One region of the Carnobacterium alterfunditum DSM 5972 genome, then DNA from elsewhere that is predicted to be linked to it. Evidence: predicted binding sites of a transcription regulator. Region 1 holds the regulator's gene; the other holds the start of a gene.

Region 1 (17,042 bases):
AAAAAAAGGGGCAGTTTTATTACGTCCATGTGCCTAAAAAAAATTTAAGAGCCTATACGCTACACAGACCTTTATCGAAGTTAGATTACAATAAAAATGAATAAATTATATTTAATCAATTTTTATAGCTTTCTCGTTTTTCCAGTTCGACTGAGCCATACTTCCAGTAAAACGCCATATACGATCCCAGCCACAAAACTGATAGGATCCTGAAATCCTGTTGAACTGTAGAATGCAAAGGAAACTAAAAGGCCTAACAGACCTCCACGAAGTAATGCTTTACTTCTAACTGTCTTCCCCCATGGAGCGCCCACGACTAGACCAATAATAACTCGGTTATACCAGAGTGAAAACACAAAAACGGGAGTCGCTGAAAAACCAGACCGGACGTATGCTCCTACTACGCAAACAATTCCTAACAAAGCTCCTCCAATAAGAGCTGCTTTCATTCTATTCTTCATCTCTCTACTCCTTCCAAAACGATTACGGCCATGGTTTTTTATTTTAGCATCCAATTCTTCTTGAACTTTTATCTCTGATTTTATTATAATACTCGTAACCTTAATCACATAACTGAATTGATTACTTTTTGAAATAAAGCCATGACACTGATAGATATATATAACTCGTATCATTAAATTATTTAATTCATTTAAAATTTTTTGTTCTATAGTAGTCCATAAATATCTAAGTGTGTTAAAACGTTAGCATCAAAGAAGCGAGCTCATGATGAAAAATAAAAAAAGCCTGCCACTATTAGTTTATTTTATACTTTCATTGTTCTTTATGGAGTTTATCTTGAAATTGAACGTAGTGGGAAATGCTTCTCAGATATTTAAGCTGTCTTTAAATCCAAATTTGTTCTTGTAAATGAAAGAAGCCTTAAGACAACAGCATAAATGTGCTCGTCTTAGACCAATATATTTATTTTTAATCAGACACCGTACCTCCACATCAGAGAGTCTACCAGCCTAATGCCTAATACATTCTAACACTAATTAGGCTGAAATTGAGATTAAATTATGGCTACTGATGAAATATGATGACCTAAAGAAATGTTATCTTATACGTCCTTTCGATATTTAAAGTTTTCTTCGACTTTATCAATGAAAACAAAGCCATACAACCCTAAGACAGCATTGAAAACAGCCACACTATAAACGCTAAAACGCTCCGCTATTCCAAAATACGCGTTGGGTACTATGCTTGTGCCGATGGGACCGATAAACATAAACACTAGCGTGACTGCTTCCCATATAGCCAATGACTGATATTTTTTGTGATCCTTGAATCCTCCGATAATAATCAGACTAATTGAAACAATCGATAAAACGACAACAACACCTGTAACAACGTATACATGCATTACATCTTGAAAGGTTCCAGCATAACCACTATCTGTCAATGGAAAAAGAGTGTATCCTATCGCTGATACCCAATTCATCACAGCAAACAGATATATCCCAAATCGCAATACCTTGTTCCCTTTACCCTGAATGATTATGCAAACCAGTACAGAGCTCAAGCAGGCAAATAAATGGTGAATGGATGTTAACCCATTTGCGACCACAAATGATGGGGCATTCGTTGCAGTTAAATCACTTACTGCTTGGCTTCTCCAATCGTATCCAGGATAGTTCATCGCCCCGACTACAGCATGCAAGATATAAAATATGAGGCTTGCTATGCCTGAAAGGCATAACCAGTTAGTCAGTGTTTTCCCTTTCATTTCGTCTCCCCCTAATATACTAGAATAAGTAGCAATTTACTCCTAAATCATTTTCTGATATATCATATCTGTTTTTTCGAAATTCAGTACTTCATGGACAACCAGATTTGGATTCAACGTAATGGAACTGGAGACAAGTTGTTAGCGATGGAATCAGACCGATTTCCAGATGGTTTACATTTACTTTTTCTCGTTTCGATTTATAAAAGAAGAGTTCTGAGCAATCTTATTCATCGAATTGCTCAAGATTAAAAAGTGATTTAGAAATTTGATTTGTTTTTTCATCTGCACATAATTTGAGACTGATTTCCCATAATTTTTCTTGCAACTCTTGATTCAATATGACCATATCTTCTTTGATTTCTATAAATTCATCATTTTTCAAAGTAATAAATTTTCCGGATTTTTTAAGGCTTTCTTTCTGAGTTTCAGTAAACAGAGGAGCCATCATTTCTCCACATTCTTCTATCGTAATAAACCTTCCAAATAACTTCATCAAAGTTGCCATCATTCTCATAGGTGCAGGGATAATATTTAATTGGTTGCTCCACACAGTTTTAGGGATTTGAAAGCCGATAAATGATATTTTTGTATTATGTTTATTTTTGTATAAATCATGTAATTTCACAAGAAACATTCTTTTGGCAACCATTGCCTGTTGGATACCAGCTTCGTACCCCCAATCAATTTTCATTTGCATATCATCCCAATATATTTCACCTCCTTCTGTTACATTAAAAATGACTCTACCTCCGCTTTGAGACCTTTCCAATAAGCTCAATAAGTTTAAGGTCAACATAAAATGAGATAAATAATTGACTTGAAAATGTGGATCCATACCGTCTTCTGTTTCTACTCTTTTGGCAGCATAGCCTAATCCGGCATTAATAAATATTCCATCCAGAAAAGTATGTTTACTTTGAATCTCATTTATCGCATTGTGAACATCACTTAGTTTTGTAAGGTCACATATAATTAGTGACACTTTTTCATTGAGAGTCGTTTCCTTAAATTCTTGTATTACTTTCTCGCCAAGTTCTCTCGATCTGCACAAAATAATTATTTCATGTGAGTGGTCATCAGTAGCTGCTAATACTTTAGCAACGCCTTTTCCCATTCCATTCGTACCACCGGTTACCATTATTTTCATAGTTCTTTCCTCCTTATTCATGAAACATATGACGTCGCTATCACTAGCCGTTTGATATCTCTAAGGCCAATTTTCATTTTAAAATAGTTGTTTTCTTTATTCACCTTATCAAGTTTGCCACATAATTCGTCTGCACCAGCCATTGAGACCATTTTTGCATTAGTATATCCGGCAGAAACTAACATCCTGGCAAAATTAGGACTGCCCCATTGAATTCTTGTGAGATCAATCAAAGTATGAATAGATTCAATAAACTCCGGTTCAAATCCATAGTCATTGATAATTTCAGTTTTTTTATCAGATGAACTCAATGTCTCAAATAATATAACAGAATTCTTATAACCGAGAGATTCCAATCTCTCTACATCTTTTTTATTAAGTTCATTATACCCTATCACTTATTCATAGTTCATCGATTAACCCTCTGATTTTCATGTTTTTAATGTACAAAGAACGATTGATCTTATCCTACTTTTACCAATCATTTCCGGATCAAATCCTGCTTCTATAAATAGCTACTCCTTTCTGCACGAAGTGCAAGTGATGTAGATTGTGGACTTGAGAAAAGTAACGTTTCTTCAAGTATCACCTTATTCTTCTTTATATCAGTATACAAAAATAGACCCTATAGAGAGCACCTTTTTGTAGTGTCCATTCTATAGAGTCCATTTTACTTTTACACAGTATAGCTATGCTTGCCAAAAATTGAGAATCAAGTTGATCACAACAAATATCTCGTAGGCAAAGAAAAAATCGAGCGGTATTTGCGAAACTAACTAAACAAATCCCAGTTCAAAAATAATTTCAGTACATACTATCTTCTAAGCTTTATCATAATCTCATAGTTCATTTACTAGCTATTTATCATTAATATCACTTATTTACTGAAGTTTTTAATTTCTGCTGAAACTTTTTCTAAATAATCACTTAATGCAATTGTTTCAGTAGTTTTCTCACCATACTTGCGTACAGCAACTGTGTTGTCTTGAACTTCATTATCTCCAACAACTAATTGATAAGGTATTTTTTGTGTTTGAGAGGCACGGATTTTATAGCCCATTTTTTCATTCCGTTCATCAACTTCCACGCGCATCCCAATACTGTCCATTTGTTTTTTGATCTCATACGCATAATCAGTATGCATATCTAAGTTAACTGGGATTATTGTAGCTTGAACTGGTGCTAACCAAGTAGGAAACGCCCCTTTGTATTCTTCGATCAAGTAAGCTACGAAGCGCTCCATTGTAGAAACGATTCCGCGATGGATAACTACCGGACGGTGAGTATTTTCGCCATCTTCTCCTACATATGTTAGGTCGAACCGTTCTGGAAGCAAAAAGTCTAATTGGATCGTTGAAAGTGTTTCTTCAATCCCGATAGCTGTTTTTACTAACACATCTAGTTTTGGACCATAAAAGGCTGCTTCTCCTTCTGCTTCAAAGTAATCTAATTCCATATCATCCATTGCTGTCTTAAGCATCATTTGAGCTTTTTCCCACATATCATCATCATCAAAATATTTTTCTGTATTTTTAGGATCTCGGTAGCTTAAACGGAAACGATAATCAGTAATATTAAAGTCTCCATATACAGCTAACATCAATTCCAATGTTCGTTTGAATTCTTCTTCAATTTGATCAGGACGTACAAATGTATGACCATCATTCAGAGTCATTTCACGCACTCGTTGTAATCCAGATAAGGCCCCACTCTTTTCGTAACGGTGCATTTGGCCTAATTCAGCAATTCGAATCGGCAATTCACGATAGCTGTGCACATCATTTTTGTAAACCAGCATATGATGAGGACAGTTCATCGGACGCAAGACAAGCATTTCGCCGTCTCCCATATCCATAGGTGGGAACATATCATCATGATAGTGATCCCAGTGACCGGATGTTTTGTATAAGTTTACATCAGCCAAAATCGGTGTATAAACATGTTGATAACCTAAACTGATCTCACGGTCGGTAATGTAACGTTCGATCGTGCGACGGATCGTAGCACCTTTTGGTAACCAAAAAGGCAACCCCGAACCAGCTTCTGGAGAAAGCATAAATAAATCTAGTTCTTTACCTAATTTACGGTGATCACGTAATTTAGCTTCTTCACGCATTTGGATAAACTCTTTTAAATCTTTTTTATCGAAAAAGGCTGTTCCATAAACCCGTTGCATCATTTTGTTATCCGAATTACCTCTCCAATAAGCACCAGCAAGAGACAATAATTTAAATACTTGAATGCGGCCTGTTGAAGGAACATGAACTCCACGACATAGATCTACGAAATCTCCTTGATCATAAACCGTGATTTTTTCTGATTCTGGAAGGTCTGTAATTAATTCGACTTTGTAAGGATCATCTTTGAATATTTCTAAGGCTTCTTCTCTAGAAACTTCTTTGCGGACAATTGGGTTATTCTCTTTTACGATTGACATCATCTCAGCTTCGATTTTTGGAATATCCTCTTCAGTAATCGGAGTTTCAGAGTCTGTGTCATAGTAAAATCCAGTTGAAATTCCAGGACCTACTCCAAATTTTATATCTGGGTACAAACGACGTAAGGCATTTGCCATTAAATGAGCCGTTGAATGACGTATGATCTGTAATGCATCTTCATGATCTGGTGTAATGATTTCAATCTCACCATCTACTTCTAGCGGGCGTACTAAATCAACTAATTCCCCATTAAACTTACCAGCTAGTGCTTTTTTAGCTAATCCTTTGCTGATACTTTCAGCAATATCTTTTGTAGATGAACCAGTAGGAAAGACTTTTACCGCTCCATCTGGAAATGTGATTTTAATTTCTGACATAGTATATTCCTCCATGATCTAATTTTAAAATACTATCTTTATTCAGCTAAAAAACAAAAAAAGTCCCATCTATAGTATATTAAATACTATAAACGGGACGTTCATTACGTGGTTCCACCCAGATTCAGAATTTAGCAAATACACTAAATTCACTCTAAGCTGTTAACGCTAGCTAAACGACCAACTGCTAATACGGAAAAAGTTCACAGCGGCACTCGAAAGGGGTCAAAACAAGAACGAAATTAGAAAACTCTCAGCAAATGTTTTCTTCTCTAAAAAATCGCAACCAAGTTTAGGTGTCTTTCTCAATGATTTCTTTTATACCTATCATTAAAGCACTTTTTAATTTTAATTTCAAGGGGATAATGTTTATTTGTTCATTTCTCTATTGAAGATGGCGTCGATTAGAACCCGTCATTTTAACTTCTTTAGCTAAATAACGAACCCGTTCCATAATCCTCTTGGCTTTTAATGGCTCATCTTCGCCTCTTTGAGTTACTCTTAAATGTTCTTCTTCAAGTTGCTTCATATCAAAATTAGAAGAGAAAAAAGTAGGCAATTGTTCTTGCATTCGGTACTGTAAAATTACTCCTAATACATCATCACGTATCCAACTAGACATTGAATCGGCACCAATATCGTCAAGCATTAGTATGGGCGCTTTTTTGACAAACTCTAATTTTTCGCCTGTGTTATTCTTACCGATAGACTGTTTCATTTCTACTGCAAACGATGGGAAATGCATCAAGGTAGTAGAAAAACCTTTTTCTGCCAGTTCGTGTGCTAGCGCTCCTAATAAATAGGTTTTGCCAACACCAAACGAGCCTTGTAAATACAACCCTTTATAAAATTCTTTTGGATTAGTCAAATAGTCATGAATGAAATTATATACTTCTGAAACAGCTAGTCTTCGTTCATCAGTCATCTCAAAATCAGCTAATTTTGCATTACGAACATCTTTAGGCATATCCATAGAATAAATCCGATTTTTAATTTCTAATTCTTTTTGTTTAGCTATCAATTCAGCAGAAGGCACATAAGTTACATCAATGTAATGGTAGTTCAAAACTAATTTAGGATGGTAGCCTGGTGCCATCATTCCTTTTTTTAAATGAAATTTCTTTTTTTCTTGCACATATTCATACAACTTAGCATAACTTTTGACAATTGCTTCATTACTAAGTTTTTGACGATTTTCTTCAATAAATTCAGCTACATCTTGATCATCTAATACTTCTTGGATCAATTCCTCGTATTTATGATTCAAGTTTCGTTCCTTGATCATTCGTGTCAGACTCTCACCAATATCTTCCATTACTATTCACCTTCTTTGCCAAAATTTTGTATTCGTTTCAAACGTTCCATAAAGGATTGTTTCTCTTCTTCACTCATTGGCGTTTCTTCTGTTTGGTTATTTTCTGCTTTAGCCCAATCAGGAAGCGTTTCTTTCCTTATAGTCGTTTGCTTGCCATAACTACCTTTATTTCTATTTTGTGCGTAAGTTTTACTACGATTTTCTTGTTGTTGTCTTTTCTCAGAATTTTCTAAATACATTTTTTTCACTTTATGAATAGCTTCTTCAGGTGCGACTACTTTTTCTTGCGCCCAGTCATTTGCAATTTTATAAGCTAACTTTTGATCAAGTGTTGGGTTGTTTCTCACAACTAAAATATAATGAATCAGGATATTGATAACTGAGGTCGGTAAATTAGCTTTCTTAACGATTTCTTCCAAAGTCCACTCTTCATGTTTTGTTACAAAACCACCCTTTTGATCTTTTATAGAGTTCATAAAATCAACCGGACTTATTTGCTCACTCACTTCAATAACTGCAATATCCTCTTTTGTTAAACCTCTTTGGGTCAGTTCATTCTCACGCATTTGTTGTTGGTTAGAATCAACTTGTATATCTTTTTCTACCACATCTTTTAAAGAAATATTTTGTTGGTTTTTATTATGATAATCATCATATGCTAGCTTCTTCATTTTTTTTTCGTCAATTTGACCTGTTTCAATATCTGAAGCATTCAGCACAAATTGTTGCAACGCTAATTCATCTAATCCGTATAATGTATGCAACACCAGTACCGCTTCTTCTATTTCTTTAGTAATAGAAGAGCGATTAATATATTGCTGATTCAATCCTGCATAAAAAAACTTCAAATCAAATGTTTTCGAATCGATTTTAGGATTTGAAGAACTTGTTTTACCGATATATGAAACAGGTTCTTTCAGCAGTTCTTTTTCTCGTTTTAATAATTCAGTATCAAATTGAAAAACATCTAAAAAAGACTTCGTGACTTCTTGAAACTTCTTTTTATCTATACTTTCAATAATAAATCGATTTCTTAATTTTTTAAACTTTCGTTCTCCTACTCTTTCTAATAATAATAAGCTCAACAAGTCATCTTTAAAAAAGACATCACTTGTTTGAGGAGCTTGCAATTCATATATTATTAGTTTGGTCGGATCTGTTTGAAGATACGTTTTAAGCAATCCAATTGCTTCCAGCTTAATTCTAGCTTGGTATAGCTCAGGAATACCGATATTGAGCAATGCTAATAGCTCAGAATGTAAGACACCTTCACTCCAGTAGGCTTCTTCTTCTATCTCAGTCCACAATGTCATATAAAGACTGTATGCTGCAGTCCCTATTAGAGGTTGATACAAAAAAGTTAGAATTTTTTGATCGATATCCGAAAGTAAAGCTTGTTGTTTTACTAAAAAACCATCTTTAGGACTTAAGTTTTTCCATGGATACCCCAAAATGACTCATACCTTTCTATCTCAATTAATTTTTCCAGCTTTTTTTCTTTCAAATTCTTGTAATTCTTTCAAAAAGACACTCATATCTTTAAACTGGCGATAAACACTAGCAAAACGGATATAAGCTACTTCATCAATATCAGCTAATTTCTCCATAATGTACTCCCCAATAATAGCAGAGGAAATTTCATTTTCACCTAATCCTCTGATTTGGTTTTCTACTTCATCTACTATTTTTTCAACTTGTTCCATTGCTACTGGACGTTTTTCACAAGAGCGTATTAGACCTCTTAAAATTTTTTCTCGATTAAATTCTTCTCTAGTGCCATTTTTTTTAATGACTAAAAGAGGTGTTTTTTCTACTCTTTCAAATGTAGTAAAACGAAACTTGCAAGCTTCGCATTCTCTTCTTCTGCGAATAGCACGACCATCATCTGCTGGACGACTATCGACAACTTTAGAATTATTATTTTGACAGCGTGGACATTGCATGTTTATCATCCCTATCTTAAGTGTCATTCGTATCTACACTAATTTCGCACGAAAATGTTTACTCTATTATACCATACAACAACCAGAGATAAAACCGCTTAAAAACGAGGTAATCCTTTGACTGTAAGGCGAAAAGAACAATCCATAAATGATTGTTCTTTTCGCCTTACTATTTATGCTCTTATCAGTCTTTATTTTTGTTTATCCAGTCTAAAACTTGTTTTTTTGTATTTTCGATCGTCCCGCTATTATCAATTATAATATCTCCAAGAATGACTTTTTTTGAAATAGGCAACTGGGAATTGATCCTTTGAGTTGCTTCTTTTTTTTCAATATTGTCTCTCTTCATTAATCGATTTAATTGGATCTCCTCTGATGTAGCTACCACCATAATTTGATCCACTTCATTTTCATAACCCATTTCAAATAAAAGGGGAATATCCAGAACAATGATTGCTGGGTCTTGCTTCAGGTAGTCATTCTTTTTAGTTACGATCCATTGATGAATATGTTGTGACAACATTTTATTCAGCAACTCTCTCTTTTCCACATCATCAAATATGATTTTAGCCAAAGCAGTACGATCTAATGTACCATCTGTCAGAATAACCTTATTTCCAAATTCTTTTTTTATTTTTTCTAAACCATCTGTTCCTGGTTTCACTACTTCTCTTGCTCCAACATCTGCATCTACTACTGGATAGCCTTGCTCTTTGAATATCTTGCTTACAGTTGATTTTCCTGTGGAAATCCCCCCTGTTAAACCTAAAATCACAGTCATCTTATCTCCCCTTTTTTCACTGATCAGCTGCCAATCGTTGACATTTAGAACAAAAATGAGTCCCTCTTTGTGCAACTTTTATTTTTTCTATTGGCGTACCACAATGAATACAGGGAATTCCTTTTTTACCATAGACCGATAAATTCACTTGAAAGGTTCCCGCTTCCCCTAACGCATTTTGGTAGCTGCGAATAGTCGTTCCGCCCGCTTCAACTGCATCACCAAGTACTTTTATGATTGCTTTGTGTAACTGAGAAACTTCATCTTTTTTCAAGCTGTTTGCAATCCTTAATGGATGTATTTTGGCTAGAAAAAGTGCTTCATCTACATAAATATTTCCTAAACCAGCTACGATCTTTTGATCCAATAAAAGCGGTTTGATTGCTCTTTTTTTAGTTTGCAAATTATTATAAAAAGTTGTTTCATCAAATGTTTCTTCAGTAGGCTCTGGTCCAAGTAATCTTATCCCTGTCATACTGATTTCTTCCCCTAAAGGTACAAGAGTCATTCGGCCAAATTTGCGTACATCTAAATAACGTAAATCTCTCCCATCAGCTAAGTGAAAAACTACGTGCGTGTGCTTTTTGAGTGGCTTTGATGAGTCTTCTACCTCATATTTACCTTCCATACGCAGGTGTGAAACCATCGCCCACTGCCTAAAATGAAAGATAATATATTTACCACGTCGATCAAAGCCAATAATTTTTTCACCTGTTAGAAGCTGCTTAAATTCACTGCTTGCGATAGAACCAGAAATAATCCGATCCCAGTATACATCAACGGATTTTATGCTTGCCCCTGACACAAGTTTTTCTAAACCTTTTCTAACCGTTTCAACTTCTGGCAATTCTGGCAAATTTCTACCTCCTCTCTACATATAGAAAAGTGTTTCTGCTGCGAACGAACACAGCTGAAACACTTCAGTTATTATTTGGCTTCATACCAACTTTTCCCACTATTGCTATCAACTTTTAACGGAACAGATAATTCTACTGCCCCTTCCATAACTTCAACTACTAATGCTTCTAATTGTTCTATTTCATCTTCGGGCACTTCAAAAATAAGTTCATCATGAACTTGCAACAACATGGTTGCTTTCATATTTAATTCTTTTAATTTTTTATCCATTTTGATCATAGCAATTTTTAAAATGTCTGCTGCACTACCTTGGATAGGTGTGTTGATTGCTATTCTTTCAGCGAATGAGCGTAAATTGAAATTTCGAGAGTTTATTTCTGGTAAATAACGACGGCGTTGGAAAAGCGTTTCAACAAACCCTTTATCTTTTGCCTCTCTCACAATATCTTCCATGTACGTTTTTACACCTGGATACTTTTCAAAATACGTATCAATAAACTGTTGTGCTTCTTTTCGACTGATACCTAAGTTTTGTGATAAGCCATAATCGCTTATGCCGTAGACAATTCCGAAGTTAACTGCTTTAGCTCTGCGTCGCATTTCAGGGGAAACTTCTTCTGGAGAAGCAATACCAAAAACACGCATAGCCGTACTTGAGTGGATATCTTGACCCTCAATAAAAGCTTCTTTTAATAGTGTATCATTTGAAACATGTCCCAATACACGCAATTCGATTTGTGAGTAATCAGATGCAAAGATTTTCCAACCCTCATGACTAGGAATGAAAGCTTGCCTGATTTTTCTACCTTCTTCTAATCGAATCGGGATATTCTGCAGGTTAGGGTCAACCGAACTTAAACGACCAGTTTGTGCAACCGTCTGCATATAGCGTGTGTGAATTTTACCCGTTTCTTTATCGATCACTTTCAGTAATCCTTCTATATAGGTTGATTGGATTTTAGCAATTTGTCGATAATCTAAAATGTGCTCTACAATAGGTGCTTGTTCTCTTAATTGCTCTAAAACATCAACTGCAGTTGAATAACCTGTTTTGGTTTTTTTGATGACAGGATATCCCATCTTTTCAAATAAAATAACACCTAATTGTTTTGGTGAATTTAAATTGAATTTTTCACCAGCTAATTCATAAACTCGCTGTTCAATATCATTTAGTCGAATGGCAAATTCTTCTTTCATTTCCATTAGGCGTTTGTCATTTACTTTTACTCCAGTAAGTTCCATATCAGCTAAAATAAATGATAAAGGCAATTCCATTTCATTAAACAACTTAGTTTGCTCATTTTCTTCTAAGTTATCATTCAATTGTTTGCTTAAAACGCGGATTGCTTTTATTTTTCTTGCTATATGATCGTATGTTACTGATTTTTCTTCCGGAATAGCAAGCTTTGCACCTTTTCCATAGACACTTTCATCAGAAGAGACTTCATAATAATCATGTTCTATAGCAACTTCAGATAAATCCTTACTATTGTCCTTGGTATTCAGTAGATAAGAGGCTAATAAGATATCAAAATTAATAGATGTGATATCAATATTTTGTCTCTTTAAAGCTACATAGGTTCTTTTGGCATCAAATACTTGTTTTTTAGCCTCTGCTTTACTCGCCCAACTTTTAAAATCTTCTGAAGCGAAAACTATTTCAGGTTCTGCAATATATATTTGTTTATCATCGCCCCATCCTATGCAAAAAATTGGAGACGTATGATAGTTATCCTCTAACATTTCAACGTAAAGAGCCATATCATCATTAAACATGTCTGCTGTAATTTCGCTCACTATTTTATATGAAATTTCTTCTTTTTGGTTATTTTGTTCAGCGTCATATTCAGAAGTATCTAATTTACTTAGATGAGAATTAAAATCCATTTCTCGATAAAAAGCTATAAGTTTTTCCATGTGTGATCCAGAAAAAATTAAATCGTCAATTTTGATTTCGATTGGAGCTTCGGTATCGATAGTTGCTAATTTTTTACTTAACAATGCTATTTCTTTTTCATTTATAAGATTTTCTTTCATCTTACTTTTCTTTAATGAATCAATATTTTCATAGATTCCTTCTACTGAACCGTATTCTTTCAACAGTTTAAGGGCCGTCTTTTCACCAATTTTAGTTACTCCTGGTATATTATCCGAAGCATCCCCAGCTAAGCCTTTCATATCAATGATTTGTAGTGGGCTAATGCCCATCTCTTCTTGGATGGTTTCAATTGTGTGACCTTTTAATTCGCTGACCCCTTTTACCGTGATATCAACACGCACATTTTCTTTTGCCAATTGTGTTAAATCTCGGTCTCCAGAAATAACCACTACATCATAAATAGTTGGATCAACTTGTGTTGCCAAAGTTCCAATAATATCATCTGCTTCGAAATTTTTCAATTCATAATGTTTGATACCAAATCCGTCCAACAAATCTCTCAAATAAGGCATTTGTTCTGAAAATTCTCCTGGTGTTTTTGAACGTCCAGCTTTATAAGCTTCAAAATAACTATGACGAAATGTCGTATTTCCAGCATCAAAAGCGACCAATATATGAGTTGGTTTTTCTTTTGTTAAAACATTGTCAATCATATTATGAAATCCATATAATGCGTTAGTGTGTAATCCATTTTTATTTTTCATTCTCTCTAATTGAGAGTGCAACGCGAAGAAGGCTCTATATGCTACACTATTCCCATCGATTAGAACTAATTTTTTTTTCTCATTCATAAGAAATCTCCTTTTGGTCACTACTTTTAGTTACTACTATTATTGCCAACTATTTTAGTCTGTTCTTTTTTTTAAATCTATTTTCTGATCTTACTTAGCGTTATTATTTTAACAAAAAAACAGGCAGATAGCCAACACGCTTGAAATCAGCTTCAACAAAAAAAAACAGAAAAATATTGTTTAAACAATATTTTCCTGCTCTCGTTTTTTATTTCATTAATTTGTTAATGATGAATGGCTTAACAATGTTTCATAGGCCAATTCAAATTTTTGAACATCTCCAGCACCCATAAAAATAGCTACTGCATCATGGTGTTCCAATAATGGTGACATATTCTCTTCACTTAATATGACCGCTCCATTATCGATTTTATCAACCATATCTTGAATTGTAATATCTCCTTGATTTTCACGTGCTGATCCAAAAATATCACATAAATAAATCGAGTCGGCCAAATTCAGCGACTCCGCAAATTCACTCAGCAATGCCACTGTCCTAGTGAATGTGTGTGGTTGAAAAATAGCGATAATTTCTTTATCTGGATATTTTTGACGAGCTGCATCAATTGTTGCTCGAATTTCAGATGGATGATGTGCATAATCATCAATGATCACCATATCCAACATTTGTTTTTCAGTAAATCTGCGCTTAACGCCTTTAAATGTCTTTAGATTTTCTATTACACCCTCTTTATCAATATTTTCATATTGACAAATAGCTATCACACTAAGTGCATTTAATATATTGTGTTTACCAAATATAGGGATATCAAAATGCCCGTAGAACTCATCTCGTACATAAACATCAAAAGTAGAGCCCGTTGTTGAACGAGTCATATTTTTAGCTTGAAAATCATTATGATCCCCAAAACCATAGTATAGAATTGGCACATTAGCTTGAAGTTTTTCAAGTTGTTCATCGTCTCCACAAGCAACTATGGCTTTCTTCACTTGATTAGCCATTGATTGGAAAGCATCAAAGACATCATCGATACTGCTATAGTAGTCAGGATGATCAAAATCAATATTTGTCATAATAGCATAATCTGGTTGATAGGCTAAAAAATGACGACGGTATTCACAGGCTTCTAATATAAAGAAATCTGCATCAGGTACACCATGACCTGTTCCATCTCCTATTAAATAACTTGTGTTTTTAAGTGAACTTAACACATGCGCCAATAAACCTGTAGTACTTGTTTTACCGTGTGAACCAGTAACAGCAACACTATTGAATTGACCAATAAACTGTCCAAGAAAATCATGGTAACGTATAACAGTTAAACCTATTTCATTTGCCTCAACAATCTCTTCATGGTCGTCTGAAAAGGCATTTCCAGAAATAACGGTTAAGCCTGGCTTGATATTTTCTTTATTAAAATTAAAAATTGGAATTTCAGCTTCTTCTATATTTTTTTGAGTGAAGAAATATTTTTCTATATCAGAACCTTGAACTTTGAATCCTTTATCGTGCAAAATCAAAGCAAGAGCACTCATACCTGAACCTTTAATACCAACGAAATGATAAATTGTTTCTTTATTCATTACTTTATTTCCTCCATATTCGTAAATTCAACTTTTTCTTTCTGACTGCTACAATTTAAGAGCATTTTTTTGTGTAACGCCCCAGTTCGTTCTTTTAAGTTTGCGTAAAAAGATGCAATAAAGTAAATTTCCATCTTGTTTCATAAATTGATGGCTAAGCTGAACCGCTTGTTATTAGTCAAAAAAGACAAAATTACAACGAATTTAGTATACCATGAAATAATTTAATAGCACACTTTAAACCTTTAATTCCTCTCACTCTTGATAGAATGAAATATTGTGAACGGATTCAATTAAATAATTGACATATCTTTTTAATATAATTTTTATAACTGAAATTTAGTACACTTATATTTAAAAATGTCAAATAAAGGAGAAAAAATTAATTTTCTCACCTTTACTTAACTTATTTATAGAAATTTTTCTTCATAATCTACCTTAGTCAAAAATACTTCTCGCGGTTTTGATCCTTTATGTCCTGATATAAAATTCTGGCTTTCTAGCGACTCAATCAAATTAGCTGCTCGATTGAATCCTATTTTAAATTTACGCTGAAGTGCTGAAGCCGATACCTGCCCTTCTGAAACAATATATGGCAGTACATCTTCAAACAAATCATCTTTACCTTCTACTGATTCTAATTTTGCCATCAGAGATTCTGGTTCAAAAAGATACCTTGCGGGCCGTTGATCTTTTACATGTTTGACGATTCGTTCTATTTCTTTTTCAACATACGTACCTTGCACACGTATTGGACGCCCTGAACCATTTTCTTGAAACAACATATCTCCTCTACCAAGTAGTTTTTCAGCTCCACCAGTATCTAGAATGGTGCGTGAGTCTACTTGGCTAGATACCATAAAGGCTACTCTAGTTGGAATATTATTTTTTATTGTACCCGTAATGACATCCACGCTAGGACGTTGTGTGGCTACAATTAAATGAATACCTGCTGCTCTAGCCTTTTGCGTAATTCGTGCAATAGAATCTTGCACATCGTTACTAGCAACCATCATTAAATCGGCTAACTCATCGATGACAATCACTATATAAGGCATTTTCAAACCAAATTCTTTATGTTCTTTCGCTTTTTCATTAAATCGTTGAATATTTCGAACACCGGCTGCAGCTAATTTTTGGTAACGCTCTTCCATTTCGTTTACTGCCCATTTTAAAGCTTCACTTGCTGCTTTAGGTTCAGAAATAACCGGTGAAAGTAAATGAGGAATTTCATTATAAGGAGCCAACTCAACTGCTTTTGGATCAATTAAAATTAATCTCACTTCACTTGGCGTAGCTTTATACAGTAAGCTTATTAAAATTGAATTAATAAAGACACTTTTACCTGAACCAGTTGCACCAGCAATCAGTCCATGAGGCATCTTATCAATAGTGGAAACTACCGCATCTCCTGCGATATTAACCCCAATAGCTACCGTTAAAGGAGAATCACTTTCTATAAACTCTTTACTTTCCATAACTTCTGATAGCATGACCGGTCTAGATTTTTTATTTGGAATTTCAATGCCTACTGAACTTTTCCCTAAAATTGGAGCTTCAATACGAATATCTTTTGCAGCTAATGAAAGTTTCAAGTCGTCCGATAGGTTTGTTATTTTATTAACTTTTACACCACGACCTAATTGAAGTTCGAATTGAGTAACTGCTGGTCCAATCGTCCAACCGATAACTTGAGCATGAATATTGAATGCATCTAATGTCTCATTCAATATTTCTGCTTGACCTAACACCCAGTCATCAATTGCGTTCGGTTCGAGTTTCACAGGGCGAAGTAAAAGATCTACTGATGGAAACATATAATTCTCATCATATATTTCTTCACTCATCTCTATTGATTCATTGCTATTTCCCACTGTATCTTCTATCTCTTTCTCGGCTGCTATTACTTCTACACTAGCACTAGTAATAGGATTTTCTTCTTCAACTATTCCGATAAGAGTTTCAGCCATATCATTTGTATCCATCTGAACTTCTGGTTGTACTTCTGGTTGTACTTCAATTGACTGCTCTATTTTTTCTGGTTGTTCCATATCATTGGTCGGAAATGTCTGCTTATCTAAATAATTCATTCGACTTAACGCAGCCATTAGTTCCATGTTTTCAATTTCTTCAGAATTCTTAGGCTTGATTTTATTAGAGACTCGAGTTGGACTAA
Region 2 (17,042 bases), 1.0 Mb from region 1:
TTGAAAAAGGGTATGTACCAGCGGATAAGCATTCCGCTAAAATCTTAAGCCACAAAGGATATATAGTACCTAATTAAGTCGGCTTTTTGAAGTTCAGATTGACCATCTTTTTAAATACATTTTGAAAAAAAACAGATTAGGGCAATGTTGATCATTGTCCCTGATCTGTTTTTCTCATTCCATTTAAACCACTAAAAAAAACTAACCCCTTTTAACTCAAGTTAGTACATCCATTCCTTCATTCTATTTAAAAAATCACCGCAAAAAAAAGTCAGCTAAACACTAAACTAACGGTTCAGCTAACTTTCAAGTCCACTTCAACAATCATTGCTTAAGGGTTGAATCATTTTCTGCTGTTCATGTTCATCCGGCTATCTGGGAGCCTCTTCACGAGAGTGATGTACTGCTCCTTCTTCATGTTCTGGTCCTGAATATATCGTATATAATTTCAATGGCTTACCGCCTGTGTTAATGATATTGTGCCACGTATTTACTGGTACGAGTATAGCATCGTCCTTAGTGATGGCTCTTTCAAAATCTAGATTATCTTTAGTAGACCCCATTTTACATACACCCTGACCCTCTTCAACGCGTATAAATTGGTCACTTCTTTCATGAACTTCCAACCCAGCTTCATCATTTGGTTCTATAGACATGACCGTCAATTGCAGTTTTTTACCTGTCCAAATTGTCGTACGGAAGTTGTTATTCTGAGCAGTTGCATCTTCAATATTAAACATATAAGGCTTTTTACCATAATCTTTATGATCCATTACTATTTCCTCCTTTTGATCTGGTTTCTTAAAGCTATATTACTTAATTATACTAGCATTCCAAACTAATTATAACGCTTTCAATTTAAAAAGTCATCTCTTAGCCACTTTAAGAATAACCGCTGAAATAAAAAAACCACTAATAAGAGATCCTGCGAATAATGCTAGTGACGGAAATGCTTGATTCAGATTTTCTCCATAGAAATAATCTTGGAATAACTTGAAAACACCGAAACCAATGATCGCAGATACTAGAAATCCAATAATATAAAATAACAACATATGTGTAAAAGAGTTATTATCGCTAACTCTTTCATCATCATTATTCATACTCCCTCCAGTGTGCATAGGCTCAGCACTATCTAATGAATTTTTATCAGCATCTTGGCCTACATTTACTCTAGCATACAAAGAATTTGAGATATTGCTCTGCTGGTTGTATTTATTTTGTTTGTCGCGATCACTCATTTTCTTAACCCTTCCTCTCACTCTGTCTAATCACTAAGTATTCAACCTATTATGAAGTAATTGTAACTTTATCTTATAAATATTGAAAGCGTTACCTGTAATTCTGCTCACAGCAACCGAAGCTGAACTGTTAGCCAATCAATTCTGGTGCTATCAAAGCAAAAAAAATGCCGCTAATAATTTACATTAGCAGCTTCTTCTTTATAAAAACAATCCAACAAACATGGCAGACAAGATAGGAACAATAAACCCGCCTAACATTCCTCTTAGCGCAAGTTTAGATAAATCATTTTTTCTAGTTGGCGCAAATACGGATAAACCTGTTACACAAATAGCGATACTGGCAAATGCTCCAAAACTTCCCACAGCAATAGATAACATAGCGACAGCTCTTTCAGATAGTTCAGCCATCATAGGTGCTAGATCTGCATAAGCTACAAATTCATTAATAGACATTTTTGTACCTAAAATTTGTCCAGCAATCATTGCTTCAGAGCCGTTTAACCCCATCAGCCAACCGATTGGCAGAAAGATATAACCTAGCGCCTCTGTAAAACTCGTACCTACTAGACCTAAAATACTATTTAGTAATGCCACGATCGAGATGACGGCAATCAAACTAGCTCCGATACCTAAAACCATTTGCAACCCATTATTGATTCCTTCAGACATAGCAGAAAAAACGGATGTATTAGCACCTTTACGGTTTAATGTCACATCTGATACTTTACTGATTTCTGTTTCAGGTGTCAAAATTTTGGCAACTAATAGTGAACCAAAGGGAACCAAAGCTGTTGTGATCAGCAGCCATTTCATAGGAATACCCAGCAGGCTATACCCAACTAAAATAGAGGCTGACACTGAGCCCATCCCTGAAACCATAACTGTCATCAACTCTGACTTTGTCATATTTGGTAAATATTTCGCAACTAGGAAAGGTGCTTCTGTCTGGCCTAAGAACATATTAGCCACAGCTACAAACGACTCAGCTTTCTCAGTACCTAATATTTTACCTACCGCTCCTCCTATTATTTTTACTATCCAGCCGACTACACCTAAATAGCTTAGGATACCTGTTAAAGCAGATAAGAAAATAATGACACCCAGCACATCAATAAAGAAATACCCTTGTCCAAATAGATCACCAAAAACAAAGGTTAGTCCTTCATTAGCGAAACTAAACAACTTAGTTACCGCTCTTGCTGACTGTTCGATGATCCAACTACCTAAAGGAACCTTAATTAAAAATAGTGCTAAAACTAATTGCGCTCCTAAAGCAGTAAATACGGTTCTTTTATTGATAGCTTTTTTATTATCCGATAAGAGATAGACGACCCCCAACATAACTATAATTCCTAAAATCGTGATCAATTTATTCATTTATTGCTTATCTCCATCTCTGCTAATTTATCGTTAACCATTGTTACAACCGTGTAGGCATCTTCTGGGTTATTCACTACATCGATCTCATCTATATTGATGATCAACACATCCGATGCATCATAATGTTTAGTGACCCAATCATCATACCCTTCCCAAAGTGCTCTGTAATAATCTAGTAAACCTTGATCTTGCTCAAAATCTCTGCCACGCAAACCAATACGATAAATAATCGTTTCAAATGATCCCTTTAAATACACCATTAAGTCTGGTGATTTTTTAGGTAATTCTTGCAATTCTTCCATCATATTATCAAGTAACTTTTGGTATATACTAAATTCCGTTTCTGAAATACGTCCTAGATTCATGTTTACTTTAGCAAAATACCAATCCTCATAAATTGAACGATCTAAAACATTATTTTTGTTATGTAACGCCTCTTTAATGCTTTTAAAACGACTATTCAAAAACTCCAATTGTAATAAAAAAGGGTACCGTTTTACTCTTTGTTCCTCTTCGCTTGCTGTGTAAAATAAAGGCAAGATTTCATTATCGTCTACATTTTCATAAAACACCTCACTACCCAAAGAACCTCCCAAAAGTTCTGCTACACTTGTTTTTCCTGCTCCGATCATTCCACCAATTACTAAAATCGCCATCTACCCCTCTCCTTATTTCAAGGAAAAAGAGTAGCCCTAGTGAGCTACCCTTTCTCTATTTAATTACTGCTTTATCTTTATGGATGTTCTACATACTCAGCTATTATTTTTTAGCCTACCATTACACATTCATTAATTAGCAACTTTGTTATGATACTATGATTATATAATTATTTCAACCTTAAATTACACAACATATGCTATTTTTTTACAGAAAAGTACAACATGTTGTATGTTAGTTGTTATTCCGCTGTGAAAGCGATTGATTTTAAATGCTTCATTTTATACTATGCCCAAAAAGATAGTTGTAGCAAAGAATAATTTATTTACACAGCATTTTAACTCACTTAATTAGGTGCGTTACAACACTATATGAAACAATAAGCACACTCAAAAAGGTCCATAATTTACTCCTCTATTGAATCCGTGAAAGTTAGCCATTTTTACGCTATACTTGAAACAGAAAGTACAGTCATTAAGGAGGGTCTATATGAATACAAAAAACTTTGCTAAACAAAATAGCCATCTTGATTTAAACGATCCAGAGGTACAAAAAGTTTTTTCTTTATATGAAAATCACGCTGAAGTTCCTTATATTTCACCACAGCGCAACTTGAAAGATTGGCTAAATTTAGTGAGTATTGGTTCCGAAAGCCTCGTTCCTAAACAAAATATGGTTCGATTTGAAGAAGATATCCTTCCTGGTCACCTTATCTTGTTGTGGCGTATTAATTTTGGCACCTTCACAACAATCAGCGGTTATCCAAAATATTTCGAGTACAATTACGGTATCAATACCGCACAAGCCCTAAATGAAATCCAACAAAAAGGGTATGCTAAAGAACTTTCAGCAATCGATTCATTGCCTTATCTGAATGCCGCACAACTAAAAGCCATTTTAAAGAAATTTGGGGTAACGGGTTATTCTAAATTAAAAAAATCAGAGCTCATGGAACTCGCTAAAGAACCATTAACAGAAGAGCAACTTGCCCCACATTTCAAAATTAGAGGGTACCAGATTACACCAGCTGGCGAAGCATTACTGATAAAATATCCTGAAGTAGTTGATCGCCACCCTAAAAAGAAATTCTGATCAAACTTTACGGTTAAATAACGGGTTGTTGGTATTTCAAAAGAACTTTCTTCTGGAATTAAACCGGTTTAACGCTTATTTTATCTCATTTCACAATAAAGGTTCTACATCAAATGGTGTGTATACTTCAGAAATTTTGGCTAAGTAATTGGATTAAATCTATCACCACTAAAAATAGAACCCAACAAAGTCGTTCTCAGTTGAGAACATCTTTATTGGGTTCTATTTTTATATTTATATCATTTCGCATCTACTTCCAATTGCACTTCTGCGACGGTTTGTTCTACTTCCGCTCGGGACATTTTTTTCTGACCCTTTTTCATTGCTGCTAAACTTTTGTGTGCAAAAGCTAGCGGCAACCGGCAAAATAGAACCGTACTTCTTTCATCAAGCGTTTCGATATAAGCATTCGCTTCGGCCAAATTTTCATCTGCGTATGCAAAAAGTTGCTCTCTTGTCCATCCATCTGGAGTAAAGCTGACTCCGCGTTCTTCACTATCTTCCTTTTGGTTACGCAAAATATTAACAGCTTGAAGTCCTCGACCAAACCCTATCGCAAGTTCTTCATTTAATTCTTGATCATAAGACCATTTCCATAGTTTAGAAAGATACACTCCTACACATCCTGCAACATAATAAGTGTAGTCGTCTAAATTTTCTTTTGTGTGTATTTGCCAATTTTTATTTGCCCATTTTGCCATTCCAAATGCCATTTCACTAGCTGTTTCCATCATCAATGAGCAAGAACCCTCTGGACAAGCTTGGATCCACTCATATAAGCGGATAGAAACTTCAGGCAATTGCTCTTTTACAGGAGCGATAATTTCTAAATACTCCTCTTGGGTGAACGGCCGTTTAAAAAGTTCACTAAGCTGCATTAAAAGATCATATTTGGTCTCATTTGAGATGTTTTCATGGTCTTCAATTTCATCTATTGCTCGCAAAACCAAATAAGCAGACGAAACTGAATACTTTAAGTCAGCCTTCAAAAAAGTAATGGGTATATAAAATGTTCGACTAGTCTCTTTTAAAACGCGCATTGCATCTTTAGAATATTTCTCTTTTTTCATCACGCGCCTCCTTTTAAAATGTGTTACCCCTATTGTACAGACTATCCGAAAAGAATTCATAATTCTAAGGAATGAATTAAAATAGCCTTTAGCAAGATAAAGATTCAACCATATTTCTGAATACTACCCTAATAAAAATAGTAGTTCAACCTAATTTCGGTTAAACTACTATTTTTAGTTTGTTTGATCATTATTTTCGACTAACTGAAATTAGTGACTAACTTATCAGAAATTGGTTCTTTTACTACGTGGTATTTTATAGCTGCTTGAGCAGCGGCTAAACGTGCAATCGGTACACGATATGGTGAGCAAGAAATATAGCTAAATCCCAATTTTTGGAAAAATTCAATTGATGCCGGATCTCCGCCATGTTCGCCGCAAATTCCGACCTTTAAATTCGGTTTGATTCGGCGACCTTTTTCAATAGCTATTTCTACTAACTGACCGATACCTTCTTGATCAATAGTATCAAAAGGCCCATTTTCAAGAATACCTTTATCCATATATTCAGAAATGAATTTTCCTGAGTCATCTCTTGAAAAGCCAAATCCCATTTGAGTTAAATCATTTGTTCCAAAACTGAAAAAGTCTGCTTCCTCAGCAATTTTGTCAGCAGTCAAAGCAGCTCTAGGGACTTCAATCATTGTTCCAACATGATAACTTAATGTTTCTCCCTTTTCAGTAAAGACTTTTTTGATTTCATCTTCAATTTCGGCTTTGATATAAGTCAATTCCTTTACATCACTGACCAAAGGAATCATGATCTCTGGCTGGATCTCACAATTTCTATCAGCCTTAAATTCTAAAGCTGCTTCCATGATCGCTCTAGCTTGCATCCTGCTGATTTCAGGATACGTTATCCCTAACCGGACACCGCGATGTCCCAACATAGGGTTCACTTCATGAAGATCTTCGATACGCTCTTTCAACGCTGCTAAACTAAAGGACATCGTCGCAGCTAATCGGCTTATATCCTCTTCTTTTACAGGCATGAATTCATGTAAAGGCGGGTCCAGTAAGCGAATCGTTACAGGCAGTTCACCCATGACTTGATAGATTTGATAGAAGTCGTTTTTTTGTATAGGCAATATTTCATTTAACGCTCTCATTCGCTCCTCAACCGAGTCAGCTAAAATCATTCTTCTGACTGAAGAAATGCGATCTTCTTTGAAAAACATATGCTCAGTTCTAACTAACCCAATTCCTTCTGCACCAAATTCTAAGGCTTGCTTCGCATCTTCTGGTGTATCTGCATTGGTCCGAACTGCCATTGCTTTTACTTCATCGACCCATTCCATTAATTGATCATATTTTCCGCCTAAAGTTGCTTTACTCTTTTCAATTTCGCCTAGGTAAACCATTCCACTTGCCCCGTCCAGTGAAATCAAATCTCCTTCATACAATATACCGCCATTGTATTTCACTCTTTTTTCTACTTCATTAACCTTTAGCTCTGAGCATCCTGCAACACAACATTTTCCCATTCCGCGAGCAACCACTGCAGCATGTGACGTCATTCCCCCTCTAGCGGTCAAGATACCTTCTGCTTTTACCATTCCAGATATATCTTCAGGCGACGTTTCTTGTCTCACTAAAATCGATTTTATTCCTTTTTCAAAGGCTATTTCTACTGATTCCGGAGTGAAGCAAATGATACCTGAAGCCGCACCAGGCGAAGCAGCAAGCCCTTTTGCCAAAATAGTTGCTTGATCAACGGCTTTTTCATCAAAATTAGGGTGCAGCAATTGTTCTAATTGTTGCGGTTTGATTCTTAATAGCGCTTCTTCTTTGGTGATTTTCCCTTCATTGTACAAATCAACCGCAATATTGATAGCAGCCTGTGCCGTTCTTTTTCCACTTCGCGTCTGCAATAAAAATAGTTTGTCCTTTTCAATGGTGAACTCGATATCTTGCATATCCTTATAATGATCTTCAAGAGTATTTGCTGCTGTTTCTAGCAAATTATAAATTTCAGGCATCAGATCATTTAATACTGCAATATCATTTGGTGTACGTATACCAGCAACGACATCTTCTCCTTGAGCATTCAATAAAAATTCGCCGAAGAGTTTGTTGTTCCCATTCACAGGATTTCTAGTAAACGTCACGCCTGTCCCAGAAGTTTCTCCCTTATTTCCAAAGACCATTGCTTGAATATTAACAGCAGTACCTATTAAGGTAGATATCTCATGCATATTCCTATAAAATATCGCTCTTGGATTGTTCCATGATGTAAATACTGCTTTGATAGCCAGTTCTAATTGCACCATAGGATCTTGTGGAAAGTCTTCTTTTACCTCTTCTAAATAAACTTTTTTATACGCTTCTACTACTGACTTTAAGTCATCTCCACTAAGTTCTTTATCTAGCTCAACGCCTTTTTCGGCTTTTTTATTTTCCAATATCGACTCAAAGCGTGTTTTGGGAATTTCCATGACCACATCCGAAAACATCTGGATGAAACGACGGTAACTATCATATGCAAAACGTTCATCAGCTGTATTCTTGGCCAATCCAATAACTGAATGGTCATTTAAACCCAGATTTAAAATAGTATCCATCATACCTGGCATCGATTGAGCTGCCCCAGATCGAACCGATACAAGTAGCGGATTTTCTAGATCTGAGAATTTTTTCCCTGTAGCTTGTTCAAGTGCTTTTAAATGGATGTTTATTTCTTCTTCTAAACTAGACCAAATCTTTTTATTTTCATTAAAAAAGCGGTTACAAGATTCGGTAGTTAAAGTGAATCCCGGCGGAACAGGAAGCAGAAGATTTGTCATTTCAGCTAAGTTAGCTCCTTTACCACCAAGTAATTCCTTCATTTCTTTTTTACCTTCATTAAAATCATAAACGTATTTTTCAGTCATTAGTTCAGCCTCTTTCTTTATTAGGATACATGCATTTTGACTATTTAATATCTTTTCTATTTTCAATCAACATTAAATACCTTTTTATCAATTTTTTTCATATATTCAATAATTAAATTTGCTGTTTCTTCGATGGCATTATTCGAAACATCTATGACTAAACACCCAATTTTTTTCATGATTTTATCCGCATGGTCCAATTCTTCTAAGATACGATTCGTATCTGCATAACTGGCATTTTGCGGCAGCCCTAAGGTTTTCAACCGTTCTCTCCTGATACTGTTTAATTTTTCTGGTGAATTGGTTAAACCAATGATTTTAGTCGATGAAATCTGGTAAATCTCTTTCGGCGGATCTGATTCTGGGAAAAGCGGGATATTTAAAACACGAATATTTTTGTTTGCTAGATAAATAGACAAGGGGGTCTTTGATGTTCTGGATACCCCGAGAAGAACTAAGTCTGCTTTTAATATTCCTCTTGGATCTTTCCCGTCGTCATATCGGACGGAAAATTCGATTGCTTCAATTCTGCTGAAGTACTTTTTATCCATCTTACGGATAATTCCTGGTTCTCCCATTGGCTCTAAGGACGTGATTTTTTGGATGGCTGACATGCCATCGCCTAATATATCAACGAGAAGAAGCTTATTATTCTCAGAAAATGCTGTTAAATATTGTTTCAGCTCTTTTTGGACTAATGTATAAAAAACAACAGCATTTTCATCTTCACTAATATTGACAAGTATGGCTTCTAACATTTGTTTAGTTAATACATGCGTAAACTTTTTGATTTCCCCTACTTCGATTGAATATTGGGATAAGATAGAATGGATCACTTGTTCACCCGTTTCCCCTATCGAGTCAGAAATAAGATAAATTGTTAAAGGTTTCATATGTTCCTCCTAAATTTCATTTTCGATAACATTTAAGAATAGACGGCTGATCAATGTTTTTGAAAATTTACCAGTTACTTTTAATCCTTCTGACCCTTTTCCATCACTGTTGTCTATTACTGGCAAACTATCGACTTCATGAGCTAAAAGTTTCTTTGTCGCGTATTCAACTGAATCATTACTAAGTACATAGACAACATTAGGGACTCTGGTCATTGCCATACTGACGGGCATTTCTTCAATATTCATTTTCCCCATGACAGCTTTTAGTAAATCTTTCCTAGAAACCAATCCGATAAGACTATGATTTTCTGTAACATAAACCGATCCTACATCTTCTAAAAACATTTTGATTATCGTATCTTGAATAGATGTGTTAGAGCTTACAATTACGGGAACACTCATAACGTCTTCTACTTTTTTTTCTTTAATAGCTTTTATGATAAAAGGGTCTACTCTATGTGCATTATAGAAGTAACCTACTTTAGGTTTTGCGATCAACAATTCACTCAATGTTAACAAGGATAAATCAGGCCTTAATGTTGCACGGGAGAAACCTAATGTCGAAGCTATCTTTTCGCCTGTAATGGGTTCGTTATTTTTTACAATTTCGATGATCTTTGTTTGTCTTTCATTTAATTCCATTGCTTGACCCCTTCCAAATAAGATACAGCTTATCCATATAGTATGTCACATTAAAAATAAAGTCAACGAATAAGCAAACACTTTTAAATAAAAAACTAATATTATGTTTTTAAAAAAATCTATTTGCACTTTCTACTTATAAAAATATACATAAAAAGACACACTGCATGAATAGCAATGTGTCTATTAAATAACTATTTAAAATCAACTTTTCAAACAAACCTACTCTATTAGAAAGAATCTGCCTCTATTTATCTACTTTTCATTAACAAATTGATGGCTTGTTGGACACTTTCTTCTCCAGTAGTACCCTCTTCAATATTTTCTTGTACACATTTTATTAAATTTCCTGCTACGATCAAACTTGTAGCACGATCGATACTAGCACGTACAGCTGATAACTGAGTCACAATTGATGCGCAGTCTTGTCCCTCTTCTATCATCTTCAATACACCTTGAAATTGGCCATTTGATCGTTTTAGACGGTTTACAATTTTCACATCATATTCCACTATACGGTCTCTCCTCTCCAAGCTGATATACCACCCATTACATTGGTTACTTTATATCCTTCTCTCGCTAACTGCTGACAAGCCATCGCAGAACGTGCTCCTGAATAACACATAACGTAGTATTCTTGTTTTTTATTTAACTTTTCTTTAGCATCTGATAAATCATTTAAAGGTATATGGATTGCCCCGTCTAAATGACCCGATTGCCATTCATCTATTTCTCGCACATCTACTAACGGAAGTTTCTCTCTTTTCCATTTTTGTTCAAATTCTTGCATTGATATTGAATTAAACATTATTTTTCCACCTTTTCTAGTCTGATTTTTTCTGGTCTGACTGTTGAGTAAAGAGCAAATGCTCCATCTAGATTTTTAACCTTATATCCATTTTGTTTTAAAATTCGTTCAGCAATATAACTACGTAAACCACTGTGACAGCTCACAATAATTGATTTATCTTTAGGTACTTCTGATAATCGGTCTCTTAAACTATTTAAAGGAATATTTATTGATCCTTCTAAGCTGCCATTTATTTCAAGTTCATCTTCTTCACGAACGTCCAGTAATAAATCACCGGCTTCTTGGTTTGCTTCAAGTTCATGCCATTGAATTGACTCACTAACGCCTTCAATCAAGTTTAAAGCAGCATATCCAGCCATATTTACAGGATCTTTTGCTGATCCAAATGGAGGAGCATAGGTAAACTCTAATTCCGGCAAATCTTGAACAGTCATACCTGCTTTGATAGCCGTTGCAATGATGTCGATACGTTTATCTACTCCATCATCACCAATAGCTTGGGCGCCATAAATTTTTCCGTTTTCAGGATTAAACAGTACTTTCAATAAGATCGTACCGGCATTTGGATAGTATCCTGCATGACTTTTTCCTTGGATATGAACAATTTCATATGTTTCGTTTGCTGATTTCAATTGTCTTTCATTTAGTCCAGTCGATGCTGCTACTTGGTTAAATACGCGAACAATTGCGGTACCAATACTACCTTTGTTTTTTCGAGGTAATCCACTGATAACATCTGCAACTTGTCTGCCTTGACGATTAGCAGGAGCAGCTAAAGCGATCATCGTATCTTCTCCATTGATTTGTTGTTTCACTACGATTGCATCTCCAACCGCGTAAATATCTTTTTGACTCGTTTCATAGTTCTCATCTACTAATATACCACCACGTACACCAGTTTCAATATCCGCTGTTAAAGCCAAAGTCGTTTCAGGTTTAACCCCTACTGACATCAATGTCATATCGCTTTCTAAGCGTTCGCCATTTTCAAGCACAACAACTTTTCCTTCTTCTTCAAACGACTCAGCAGCCAATCCCGTATACAATTTAACACCGTTCTCATGCAATTCTTTAGTAATATACGCTGCCATCTCTTCATCTAACGGTGGTAGTACTTGCGGTGCTTTTTCAATAATTGTAACATCTAGTCCACGATGAACTAAACTTTCAGCCATTTCTAAACCGATAAATCCAGCTCCGATCACTACAGCTTTTTTAGGATTGTGAGCATCCATGAAAGCAGTGATTCCATCTACATCCGGAACAGAACGCAATGTGAAAATATTCTTCGCTTCCTCTAGTCCTTTAGCTGGTGGGATAAACGCTTTAGCTCCAGGAGAAAGGATCAATTTATCGTAAGATAGTGTGTACTCTTCTTCTGCCGTACGCACAATTACTTCTTTTAGAGAAGCATCTATCGATACTGCCTCACTATAAGGACGTACATCCAGTTCAAAACGTGCTCGCAAAGCTTCTGGTGTTTGTACCAACAAGCTGCTGCGTTCCTCAATTTCACCAGCCACATAATATGGAAGGCCACAATTGGCAAATGAAACATAAGGTCCTTTTTCTAATATAATGATTTCTGCTGTTTCATTCAACCGTCTCAATCGAGTAGCTGCTGACATTCCACCAGCTACGCCTCCTACAATAACAATTTTCATTACAGTTTTCCTCCCTTTGTAGATCCAGCCCAAGATGACATGCCGCCACGGACATTTACCACATCATAGCCTTGTTTCATTAACAATTTTGAAGCTTTTTTACTGCGCATGCCTGATTGACAAATCACATATGTTTTACCTTTAGGTGTATGATTAGCTATTTTACCTAATGGTACATTCTTTGCTCCAGGTATGTGACCTCCTTGAAATTCATGTGTTTCCCGTACATCAATGATGTGCGGCTTTTCTGCGGTTATTTTCTCTAGTTCACTTGTCGAAATCGATGCTACTGTTTTAAAAAACATAATCTTCCTCCTAATTAGTAGTACTCTTTTTATGACCATCTTTTGGTACTTTATCTATTTCATATACCCTGCTACGTATTCAATATACCTTATGGGGTATATTTTGTAAAGTGTTTTTATTTTATTAGTCTATTTCTATCGTTTTTTTCGCTAAAATTAACAAAATGTAACAAAATTTTTAAATAACGTTATTTTTCGTCAGTTTGATTTTACTTAATGTTATAATCAAGTTAGAGAAAAAGATTTTTTTCTGAAAATGGAGGTAGTATGGTTGAACCAAACGAAAAGACAAGAATTTATTAGCAATTTATTAAAGGTACATGGAGAAATCAGTTCAAAGGAATTAGCTGATAAATTATTGGTATCCATGATGACGATCAATCGAGATCTAAAAGAATTAGCGGCAAAGGAGGACATCCAATTAGTACATGGAGGAGCCATTTACCGAGGTGCAGATATTCTTGAGAATCCTATATCCATTAAAGAAGAAGTCAGTGTCCAAGAGAAAAAAGCCATCGCTAAGTTTTGTAGAACTTTAGTTAAACCAGGCAGCTCTGTTTTTATTGAGACTGGTACTACAACACTGGCTGTTGCAAAAGAAATTTTCACTATCGAAAACTGTCAATTCTACACGAACTCCTTATTGGTTATGAATGCTTTAGCTAAATACGAAGCTATTCAGCTACACAGTGTGCCTGGAAAATATAGAGATCTTTCGAAAGGCTTTTTAGGTTTAGAAACTACTGAGTTTATTCAAAATTTCAATTTTGACATTACCTTTATGGGAGCTGAAGGTATTCGTCTCGACTCAGGCGTTTCCCTTACAAATGAAGAAGATGCATTCACCAAAAAAGCGATCCTAAAACAATCAAAAAAAACGATTCTTGTCGCTGACCATAAAAAATTCGGTTTATCTTATCTGCATAAAGTTGGTACGGTCAGTGAATTTGATATGATCGTCACTGATTTGCCAAGTGATCAAGCAATCTTTAAAGAAATAAGTACCTTTGCCAATATAAAATCCGTTAGAAAAGAGGAAACGAAAAATGAAAATTAATTTATCCACAGTAGCCTTGCCTACGATCCACAATGACCCAAAATCTGTTCTATTGACTGATGAGACTATGAACTCCAGAAAAGAACATTTCTTAACACAAATGCACCATCATTCTATCGATACGGCTATTATTTATGCCGATCGTGAACATGGTGCTAACTTTGAATATTTTACCGGCTTTATCCCGCGGTTTGAAGAAGCTTGTTTAGTGATCCATGCAAATGGTGAGAGTCATTTATTACTGGGAAATGAAAATGTGAAAATGGCTGCGCATTCTAGGATCAAAGCGAACCCGGTTCACGTTCCTTTCTTTTCTCTTCCAAATCAGCCTATGGCCGGTGAAAAAACATTAGACCATTACTTTAAAGAAAGCCATATCACTCCTGATGCGAAAATCGGTATCATCGGTTGGAAACTTTTCACATCAAATCAGTACAACAATAGTGACCTCTTCGATTTGCCATTTTATATCATTGATAGTCTAATGAATTATGTTACGAATAGAAATCAATTACAAAACTTCACTTTTTCTTTGCTTTCTCCAAAAGCCGGATTGCGTACAACTTATAACGCAAATGAGATTGCCCACTACGAATACGGTGCTTCTCTAGCAGGGATCGCGATGTTTCGTGCGATCCAAGAAATCTCTGTTGGAAAAAGCGAAAAAGAAATTGGATCTTTGTTAGCGCAACACGGACAACCAAACTCCGTCACAACGATCAGTGCAACCGGACAACGTTTTACGAATGCCATTATTTACCCTAGAGATAAAACTATTTCTTTAACAGATAATTATGCTCTGACGGTAGGCTACAAAGGCGGTTTGAGCAGCAGAGCTGGTTTTGTGATCTCTTCAGGTGCACAATTACCAGAAAATCAAAAAGATTATTTGGTAAAAGTCGGTAAACCTTACTTCAAAGCCTACGCAACTTGGTTAGAAACCATTGCTATTGGAATTTCTGGAGACGAATTTTATACAAAAATCCAAGAAGTCTTTCCTTCTGAAATCTATGGTTGGAGCTTAAATCCTGGACACTATACTGCAGACGAAGAATGGCTGTCTTCCCCATTTTATAAAGGGTCAGAAGCCGTTATTAAGAGTGGACAATTGCTGCAGATCGATATGATCCCAAGCGTTCCTGGCTACACGGGTGCAAGTTGTGAAGAGCCAATTGCACTTGCTGACAAATCGTTAAGAACTGAACTCAGCCAACAGTACCCTGATGTTTGGGAACGTATCGAGACTAGAAGAACCTACATCAAAGAGGTTATTGGCATCCAACTTTCCGATGATATTCTGCCTTTAAGTGACACAGTTGCCTTTTATACCCCATTTTTCTTAAATAAAACTCTAGCCTGCACAAAAGAAGTATAATGTTAAAAAAGAAACGAATGCTTTCTACAAAATAGTTGTAGAAAGCATTCGTTTCTTTTTTATATAGAACGATCAACAATAAAAAGATCCTTTCCACTAAATGGAAAGGATCCAAAATCGTAAGCATGCAACTAACTGTTTTCTCTTCTCTTTTTCATCTCTTTATCTAAAATTTTTTGAGCTTTTTTAGAACCACGATCTAAGTCTTTCCGTACCTTTCTCGTAAGAAAATCTGTAAAGAGGCTATCTAAATCATAACCTTCTGGATACAATTCTTCAGCCATAGTCAATAACTGGATTCTTTGTCTCGGTACTTCTACAACATCCCTATCGATATAAACAACAACGTTATCTGAACCACTGTCTTCATATATTAACCCTTTCCGCTGGCTTTCTGTAAGAAGGATGCGGTCCCTCTTCCCGAAAGTAGGGATTTTTTCTTTAATCATTTCAGATTTTATTTCATTTTTTGAAAATTCTTTTTTCTGAGTTTGATAATCTTTAGTATCAATATATTTTTGCGCTTGTTTGATCAAATTGGATGCCATATTAACTTTTTTGGCAATCCAAAGTGCTTGGCTGTCGCCACTTTCACCTAAATGTAAAATGAACTTAGGCGTCAAAGACTCTCGATCGAATTCCATTGCTGCAGGAATAAAATCTTCATGTTCTTCAGCAAACCGCTTAATTTCCCCATAATGAGTTGTAGTAACGACTAAGGCTCCCTTAGCATACAGTGCTTCCATAATCGCGATAGCTAAAGCGGCACCTTCATTTGGCTCCGTCCCACTACCGATCTCATCTAACAGGACCAATGAGTGCCGTTTCACTTTATTCAAAATAGAAGCAATGCTATCCATGTGTCCAGAAAAGGTACTTAGGGCATTTTCCATACTTTGTTGATCACCAATATCCACAAACACTTCATCAAAAACTGCAATATCGGTCCCTTCTTGAACAGGGATTTGAATTCCAAACATCGTCATCAACGTCAACAAACCAACTGTTTTTAATACAACAGTCTTTCCACCAGCATTCGCACCTGTAATTACTAACCCTCGATGCCCTTCTCCTAAGGTAAAATCTAACGGTACAGCACCTTTAGGTAGAAATGGATGAATACCTTTCTTGATATGGATCACTTCATTTTTATTTACCTTTGGAGTAATACCGTTGATTTCTCGACTATATTTTGCTCGGGCAAAAATAATATCAAAAGCAGTGATCGTTTCCATGATAAACTCAATAATGGTTTCTTTCTCAGCCAAGTAACCTGTTAATTCAGCTAAAATTTGATACTCTTGTGCAACCTCTTCAGCCTTCAGCATAATCAATTGCTCATTTAATTTTGCTACAGCTGCAGGCTCAACAAAGACCGTTGTCCCTTTATTAGATTGTTCAATTATATTTCCAGCTACTTTATTCTTGTAGCTTATTTTGATTGGAACGGTATAATGTCCATCTTTTTGAACGATTATTCCGTCTTGGATCATCTCTTTATTGCTAGAATTTTTTAAAAATCTCGTCAGCTTATCTTGGATTTCTTTTTCATTTTCACGAATTTGTTTACGGACTTTTCTTAAGTTGCTTGATGCCACATCACTGACTTTTTGATGTTGAATTTTTTGATAAATTTCTTCCTCAATCTCTAACAAGCTTGGCAGACTCTTACTATACTGATAAAGAAGTGGCGTTTGATATTGATTTTTCCCAAAAAATTTATCAATCATGCGACTGCTTCTAAGAAAATCTGCATATTCAATCAAGTCATCAGGGGCTAAAACCATACCCTTTTGAACTTGTGCCATCAAGGAATCAATCCTACTCAATCCCATGAAAGGCACATGCTGATTGCTATCTAAAATCAAACGTGCTTCTTGTGTTTCTTGCTGCCAAACTTTTACGGTTGCTAAATTCGTTTGTGGTGAAAGTTCTCCAATCCGAATTTTACTATAGTTTCCAATTGCTTTAGCTTGTAC

Evidence for each region. Region 1 encodes NrdR, which represses ribonucleotide reductase genes. Its sites were predicted from a motif close to ACACNATATATNGTGT; they were not measured.
Region 2: BR50_RS04150 (deoxynucleoside kinase) is a predicted target of NrdR. The motif match lies at 3,469-3,484, and genes of this name have one in related genera.

The regions. Positions count from the first base shown of each region.
Region 1 covers NZ_JQLG01000004.1:1,829,875-1,846,916, reverse strand. The annotation lists gene BR50_RS09155 (hypothetical protein) at 123-635, opposite strand; gene BR50_RS12640 (DUF998 domain-containing protein) at 1,064-1,729, opposite strand; gene BR50_RS09140 (SDR family NAD(P)-dependent oxidoreductase) at 1,956-2,879, opposite strand; gene BR50_RS09135 (DUF4332 domain-containing protein) at 2,897-3,277, opposite strand; gene thrS (threonine--tRNA ligase) at 3,757-5,694, opposite strand; gene dnaI (primosomal protein DnaI) at 6,080-7,009, opposite strand; gene BR50_RS09120 (replication initiation and membrane attachment family protein) at 7,012-8,460, opposite strand; gene nrdR (transcriptional regulator NrdR) at 8,482-8,952, opposite strand; gene coaE (dephospho-CoA kinase) at 9,137-9,733, opposite strand; gene mutM (DNA-formamidopyrimidine glycosylase) at 9,750-10,589, opposite strand; gene polA (DNA polymerase I) at 10,661-13,321, opposite strand; gene murC (UDP-N-acetylmuramate--L-alanine ligase) at 13,538-14,866, opposite strand; gene BR50_RS09090 (DNA translocase FtsK) at 15,277-17,042, opposite strand, start outside.
Region 2 covers NZ_JQLG01000004.1:783,594-800,635, forward strand. The annotation lists gene BR50_RS04130 (hypothetical protein) at 1-77, shown strand, start outside; gene BR50_RS04135 (cupin domain-containing protein) at 372-779, opposite strand; gene BR50_RS04140 (hypothetical protein) at 867-1,241, opposite strand; gene BR50_RS04145 (NupC/NupG family nucleoside CNT transporter) at 1,443-2,621, opposite strand; gene BR50_RS04150 (deoxynucleoside kinase) at 2,618-3,280, opposite strand; gene BR50_RS04155 (hypothetical protein) at 3,771-4,373, shown strand; gene BR50_RS04160 (squalene/phytoene synthase family protein) at 4,613-5,443, opposite strand; gene ppdK (pyruvate, phosphate dikinase) at 5,644-8,313, opposite strand; gene BR50_RS04170 (pyruvate, water dikinase regulatory protein) at 8,376-9,206, opposite strand; gene ccpN (transcriptional regulator CcpN) at 9,216-9,851, opposite strand; gene BR50_RS04180 (metal-sensitive transcriptional regulator) at 10,103-10,363, opposite strand; gene BR50_RS04185 (rhodanese-like domain-containing protein) at 10,363-10,659, opposite strand; gene BR50_RS04190 (FAD-dependent oxidoreductase) at 10,659-12,326, opposite strand; gene BR50_RS04195 (rhodanese-like domain-containing protein) at 12,326-12,631, opposite strand; gene BR50_RS04200 (DeoR/GlpR family DNA-binding transcription regulator) at 12,903-13,688, shown strand; gene BR50_RS04205 (M24 family metallopeptidase) at 13,678-15,063, shown strand; gene BR50_RS04210 (endonuclease MutS2) at 15,195-17,042, opposite strand, start outside.